2 regions of the Serratia sp. L9 genome follow, and region 2 is predicted to be linked to the other one. Evidence: predicted binding sites of a transcription regulator. Region 2 holds the regulator's gene; the other holds the start of a gene.
The links. Region 2 encodes CRP, which controls carbon source genes, mostly activating them, when cyclic AMP is high. Its sites were predicted from a motif close to ATGTGANNNNNNTCACAT; they were not measured.
Positions count from the first base shown of each region.

Region 1: the regulator CRP is predicted to act here: its motif matches at 2,300-2,317, upstream of cdd (cytidine deaminase).

Region 1 is NZ_CP192591.1:4,892,493-4,895,988, reverse strand. It holds gene ACQ86O_RS23235 (NAD-dependent malic enzyme) at 1-1,167, opposite strand, end outside; gene cdd (cytidine deaminase) at 1,357-2,241, opposite strand; gene ACQ86O_RS23225 (CidB/LrgB family autolysis modulator) at 2,380-3,075, opposite strand; gene ACQ86O_RS23220 (CidA/LrgA family protein) at 3,072-3,479, opposite strand.
Region 2 is NZ_CP192591.1:1,543,345-1,546,840, forward strand. It holds gene ACQ86O_RS07165 (YccS/YhfK family putative transporter) at 1-837, opposite strand, end outside; gene crp (cAMP-activated global transcriptional regulator CRP) at 894-1,526, opposite strand; gene ACQ86O_RS07175 (OsmC family protein) at 1,908-2,315, shown strand; gene ACQ86O_RS07180 (LysR substrate-binding domain-containing protein) at 2,319-3,227, opposite strand; partial or broken gene ACQ86O_RS07185 (MFS transporter) at 3,493-3,496, shown strand, end outside.

The DNA of each region.
Region 1 (3,496 bases), 2.4 Mb from region 2:
TACGCCAATCAAAATGGTAGGTTTCGCGTTGCGCACGACTTCCAGCAGCGAGATCGCATCACTCTCCACCTGCCACGCGGCCAGGTTCTCACTTTTCTGAACCAGCTTGCTCTGGAAGTCGAGCAGGTTCGGCAGTTTGTCCGTCAGCAGGCCAAAGCGGTCCACCATAAAGACCTTGGCACGGGCTTCTTCTTCGCTCAGGCCTTCGGATTTCATCTGCGCAATGATTTGCTCGGCAATGCCACAACCGGCGGACCCGGCACCAAGGAAGGTCACGGTTTGGTCACGCAACTGGCTGCCTGCGGCACGGCTGGCGGCGATCAGGCTGCCGAGCGTCACGGCGGCGGTGCCTTGAATATCATCATTGAAGCAGCACAGCTCATCACGATAGCGATTCAGCAGCGGCGTGGCGTTGTTCTGGGCAAAATCTTCGAACTGCAACAACACATTCGGCCAACGGCGTTTCACCGCCTGAATGAACTCTTCCACAAAGGCGTGATACTCGTCGCCAGAAATACGCGGGTGACGCCAACCCATATACAGCGGATCGTTCAGCCGTTGCGGGTTGTTGGTGCCGACGTCCAGCACGACTGGCAGCGTATAGGCTGGGCTGATGCCACCGCAGGCGGTATAGAGCGAGAGCTTGCCAATAGGGATACCCATGCCACCAATGCCTTGGTCACCCAGACCTAGAATGCGTTCGCCATCGGTCACTACGATCACTTTAACGTTCTGTTTGGTGGCGTTTTGCAGCATATCGTCAATGCGATCGCGATTTGGGTAGGAGATAAATAACCCGCGCGCACGGCGATAGATATCGGAGAAATGCTCACAGGCTTCGCCCACGGTTGGCGTGTAGATGATGGGCATCATCTCGCTCAGGTGTGAGTCCAACATGCGATAAAACAGGGTTTCATTAGTGTCTTGAATATTGCGCAGGTAGATATGTTTGTCGTTGTCGTTCTTGAAGTCCTGGTATTGGCGATAGGCGCGTTCGACCTGTTCCTCGATGGTTTCTACCGCTTCTGGCAGCAGGCCGTGCAGGTTGAAATTGCTACGCTCTTCTTCGGTGAAGGCACTCCCTTTGTTCAGCAGCGGGAATTCCAACAGGATCGGGCCTGCGTAGGGGATGTAGAGTGGGCGTTTGCTTCCGTATTCATGTTCCATCAGTTTTACTCTTTACGTATCAGATAACTTTTATAACCGCTGATCCTAAGAGATAAGAAAAATATGTACAGCAATTGTTAGTAAATGATGAGCAAATTTGGCAGGGGGATCGGTAATTAAATGATTTTGTAGCGGTAAAAGTATCAACACCGCAGAATTTGGCGGAGCGCGCTGGCTCCGCCACAGAGATTAGAAGGTCACCCGTTGGACGTCCTGGCAACCTAAGGCTGCCAGGGTTGCCTGAGTGGCATCCCACTGTGTCAGGATGGCGCCCTGGGCCTCCGCCAATACCGCACGGCGGATTTTCTGGCAATCGCCGCCGGAGATATTCATGAGAACCAATGCTGCCTGCAACGGTGGCAGACTCGGGTTGAAGGCGGCGTTCTCCGCATAGCGGCCAGCGTAAACCGTGCCATCTTCAGCTTCCAGGGCTACGCCACTGTGGGCGGTGCTGTAGGGCGCATGGCTCTGGTTGGCGGCGGCCAGAGCGGCCTTGGCCAACTCATCATCCAGCGTCAGTTGGAAACCGTGGTTGACGGGGTCCATCAACAGCTCGTTGATCTCCAGATCTTTTGGCCCGAATGAATACGGCAGGTAATCACCCAGCGTGGCCGGTGCCCGTGTTGGCAGGTGGATTTGCAGGCCGGTACCACTGTTTAGTTCATTCATAAACTGACGGCAGTGGCCGCAAGGTGTGTAATTGACGGTGATGGAGACCAACCCGGCCTCATCCCGCAGCCAGGCGTGGGTAACGGCACATTGTTCGGCATGCACGGTCTGCTGCAATGGCGCACCGCTGAATTCCATATTGGCACCAAAGTACAGATTGCCACTGATACCACGGGCTACGGCCCCAACATGAAAATGCGAAATCGGTGTTAACGAGCAGGCGGCAGCCAAGGGGAGCAGAGCAAATGCCAGAGCATCATCATCTAAACCACAGTGTTGCTTGATTGCTTCCACCTGATCGGCCTTGAACATAGCCTGGAAGCCAGGCGCATCAAGATAAGGCAGCAGGGCCGATTGCAAGGCTGATGGCAGTTCGCTGTAGGCAGTGTGAAAGCGCGAGTGCATAAGTAAATTTCTCTACAAGTTAACGGGATGACATTCTAGGCAACCTGCTGACAATAAATTGTGATTTACATCTATTTATTGATGAAATTTATGCAATGGAATTTATAAATTCGAGATGTTTAGCAGTATTTGACGGGGCTAGCCAAACAATCTCAGCATTATCGGGAACAGGAACGGCGCAATCAGCGACGTAATGATCCCGCAGATAACCAGAGCCAATGAGCTGAATGCCCCTTCCTGATAGTCCATTTCTGCACTGCGGGCAGTGCCTAATGCGTGTGAGGCTGTGCCCATTGCCAGGCCGCGTGCGGATTTGGTGGTGATCTTCAACAGGCTAAGCAGGCTCTGCCCAAAAACCGCGCCCAAAATACCGACAAAAATCACGCAGACGGCACTGATTGCCGGAATGCCACCGATCGATTCGGCTACCGCCATAGCTATCGGTGTGGTGACCGATTTCGGCATGATCGAGGCGGCGATATCCGGCTTGGCCCCCATCAGCAGAGCAATGACTCCACCGCTGATCATCGCGGTCATGCTGCCGACAAAGCAGATGGCGATGATAGATTTCCAGCGTGCGCGGATCTGGTGAAGCTGTTCATACAACGGAAAGGCCAGGGCGACAACCGCTGGTTGCAACAGGTCATTAAGGATTTTGCTGCCCTGAAAATAGCGCTCGTATGGGATGCCCGTCAGCAATAAAAAGGGAATAATCACCGCCATCGACACCAGTAAGGGGTTCAGCAACGGCATTTTCAGCCATTGCGCCAATTTGCGTGCGGCAAAGAAAACCAGCAGCGTCAGCGGCAGAGACCACCAGATATTGTGGATCATTTCTCTTCCCCGGGGTTGTTGGCTTTGCCGATAATCTGGCGCTCACGGTGGAAGTAGTGTGAAGTATAGCCGACCACGACAAACACCAGCAGCGTACTGAGCAGGCAAGACACCACCAGTGGGGCCAGATCCTCAACAATCTGGTCGTAATACTTCATCACGCCGACACCGATTGGCACAAACAGCAGCACCATATAGCGGATGAGCAGATGGCACCCGGGTTTGACCCATTTGGCAGGCAGGATTTGTGAAGAGAGCAGGGCAAACAGGATCAACATGCCGATGATGCTGCCGGGGATAGTGACCGGCAGCAGCGCTGCAATGGCGTTACCGGCAAACAGACTCAGGTAGATCAGTACTATTGCCCTGAGGTATTTCCAGCTCTGTGTGAATACGTTGCCCATAACCCTTTCCCATTTAA
Region 2 (3,496 bases):
CACTATGCGCAGGCGTGCCGCGATCACCTGGGCGTTACGGCGGATAATTGCTTCGGCCTGGCTCTGCTCAACCAGCTTTTGCACTTCTTCCGGCAGATGCAGGCTGACGGTAATGTGCTCCTGCAGATCGAGCGCTACCTGGAAAGTGCGGCGCAGGCGTTTTTGCTCCAGATTATTGGTATGGGGCAGAAAGTTGAGCTGCTGATACAGCAGGCTAATCAGGTCCATCACTTTCTGCTGGCGTTGCAGCAGCGGTGGCAGAGCAGTTTCTGGATCGGTGTGTTGAGTCAGCAGCGAGTATTTGGCTTCAAAATAGTCGGCTAGCTGCCGATAGAGCTGGTTCAGGGATTCGCGCATCGGCTGCTCTTTCCACAATTTGAACCAGAACCAGGTAAACAGCCCGTACCAGGCGGTGCCTACGGCATACAGCAAGGGGGCATGCCATATCGGGACGGTACCGGCCATGCTGAGAGAGAAGATGGCGGCAACCAGTGCTGCAGGCAGCAGGCGGGCATGCAGTGGGCTAATTTCACCACTGACACCAAGCAGCAGCGCCATAACCAGCATCAGTAAGGGGAGTGGGAGGTGCCAAAGCAGAGCCTGTTGCAGCAAAATGCTGCTGATGGCGAATAGCGAACCGCCAACCATCAGGCGTTTGAAAAAGCGTTTATGAGGCGTATCCAGCCCGGCGATATTACAGCAGGCGGGAACCAGCGAGAACATCATGCCCAATTGCAGGTTACCAATCAGCAGGCCAAAAGCCACCGGTAAACACAGCACCAGCGTTTGGCGCAGTGCATAGTTGACTTCCGGGTGGTAAATCAGGCGGCGCCACATGGTTTGCTATTCAGCAGGCAAAAAAACGGCGCATTGATGCGCCGCTTCTTCAGGGATTAACGTGTACCGTACACGACAATGGTTTTGCCGTGAGCGGAAATCAGATTCTGATCTTCGAGCATCTTCAAAATACGACCAACGGTTTCACGTGAACAACCGACGATCTGGCCAATTTCCTGGCGGGTGATCTTGATCTGCATGCCATCTGGGTGAGTCATGGCATCAGGCTGTTTTGCCAGGTTCAGCAAGGTTTGCGCGATGCGGCCGGTAACATCAAGGAAGGCGAGGTTACCCACTTTCTCTGAGGTAATTTGCAGGCGGTTTGCCATCTGAGCGGACAGGCGCATCAGAATATCCGGGTTAACCTGGATCAACTGGCGGAATTTCTTGTAGGAAATTTCAGCCACTTCACAGGCCGTTTTTGCCCTTACCCAGGCGCTACGTTCCTGGCCTTCTTCAAATAATCCAAGCTCGCCGATGAAATCCCCCTGGTTAAGGTAGGACAGGATCATCTCTTTACCTTCTTCATCTTTAATCAGCACCGCAACGGAGCCTTTCACGATGTAGTAAAGCGTTTCGGCCTTTTCACCTTGGTGAATCAGCGTACTCTTTGATGGATATTTGTGGATATGACAATGAGACAGGAACCATTCAAGAGTCGGGTCTGTTTGCGGTTTGCCGAGAACCATTCGCTGTTATCCTCTGTTGTTATCGCTGCCTTGTATCACAGGGGTCAGAGTTCCCTGTAAAACGTGCTTATAGCCTGGGGTTTTAGTTGTGGCTATCAACAGGTTTTGAGGCGTGTTATAGAAATACGCTTGTGCTCTAGCATATTAACTTGCGCGAAGTGCTGCAAGCTACATTCTGTTAACATACCAATATAGGGGCCTTTCCTTGGACATTTCCCTGAAATCGGTGACCTGGAAAGAGTTGTTGCGGCTCTGTTTGTAGCACAGAGTGAGGCGGGTGTCTTGTGTTGTCTCGCTTCAGCATGATTAGCGTCAGGTTCCGTTGCCAGTTTCTATACGAAAGCGTACCCTGTTTTTGAGAAATTAACCGGAGTGTACAAAATGCAGGCAAGAGTTAAGTGGGTGGAAGGACTGACATTCTTGGGTGAATCTGCGTCTGGCCATCAGATTTTGATGGATGGAAACGCTGGTGATAAAGCACCCAGCCCAATGGAGATGGTGTTGATGTCCGTAGGCGGTTGCAGCGCCATCGATGTGGTGGCTATTTTGCAAAAAGGCCGTAACGACGTTCGTGATTGCGAGGTGAAGCTGACCTCTGAGCGTCGTGAGGAAGCCCCTCGTTTGTTTACCCATATCAACCTGCATTTTATTGTTAGCGGCAAAGGGCTGACCTATAAGATTGTAGAGCGCGCGGTTGACCTTTCTGCCGAGAAGTACTGCTCCGTTTCGCTGATGCTGGGCAAAGCTGCCAACATCACCCACAGCTTTGAAATCCGCGAAGTAGCCTGAGCCTTACCAGGCGTAGCGCTGGCAATGAAGGCGCAATAAATCCAGAAATCGCCGCGCCGTTACGGTCAGTGGCGATTTCTGCGAATACAACACGCAATACTGTGCCTGCGGCAGGCTGTCGATAGGTAACGTCACCAGTTGGTGCTGCAAATTAAACGGCGCACTCATCGCCCGTGCCACGATGGTCAGATAGTTGGTCTGCATAACCATATTCAACCCACATACCACCGAGTCTGAACGTATAGGCGCGTGGATCAATTGCTGATAGAACGAGCCGAGCACCGATTGCAGTTGCTGGTAATACCCCATATCAGTTTCCGGTAATAACCATTTGGCCTCACAAAGCTCATCAAGCGATGTCGCCTGTCCCAGCGGATGGCCCTGGCGGGCGATGATGCAAAATGATGCGCTGAACAGCGGTTCGCGAACCAAATCTTCCAGGGGTAGCTCCTGGCTTACGGTGCCTACGGCAAAATCCAGACGCCCTTCGCGCAGGGCGGGCAGCAAGGTGGAAAGCTGCGCCTCGCGGATCAGCACATTGGCCTGCGGGAACGGCTGTTTAAAGTCTTCGACCAGTGCGGGTAATACCGTGAGTGCCAATAAAGAAGAGCAACCGATAGCCACGCTGCCTTGCGAATGCTGGTTCAACTGCTGGATCTCGTCGGCGGCACGTTGTAATTCTTCCAGAATCAACTGCATCCGCAGGGCAAATGCCCGGCCAGTTTCGGTCAGCGTCATCCCCTGGCTGCTGCGAATGATCAATTGGGTTTCCAGGATCTGTTCCAGTTCGCGGATGGTACGGCTCACCGCCGGTTGAGATTGCCCCAGCGCACGCGCAGCCCCGCGAATACTGCCGCTGCGGATCACCTGCTGGAATACCTTTAGCTGCTGTAACTTCGGTAAGTAGCGCATTCCTGTCCCTATCAGTAAAAAGTATCACCCCTTACAAAATTGTATCTTATGCCGCCATTAAAAAGCCGCTAGTTTCGATGTTGTTGATATAAGTGATTGTTATTAAAAATATAAAGTGATTCAGATCACACTATCATAATACGCCTGCCCTGCCGGAGGCTTACCTGGGTGATAACTTAAAGGAATATCAGCGATGAAAAATCGTTCACTGATGATTTTTTTGCTGTTTGTAGGTTATGTCGTGGTTTACATCGATAAAACCGTGATGG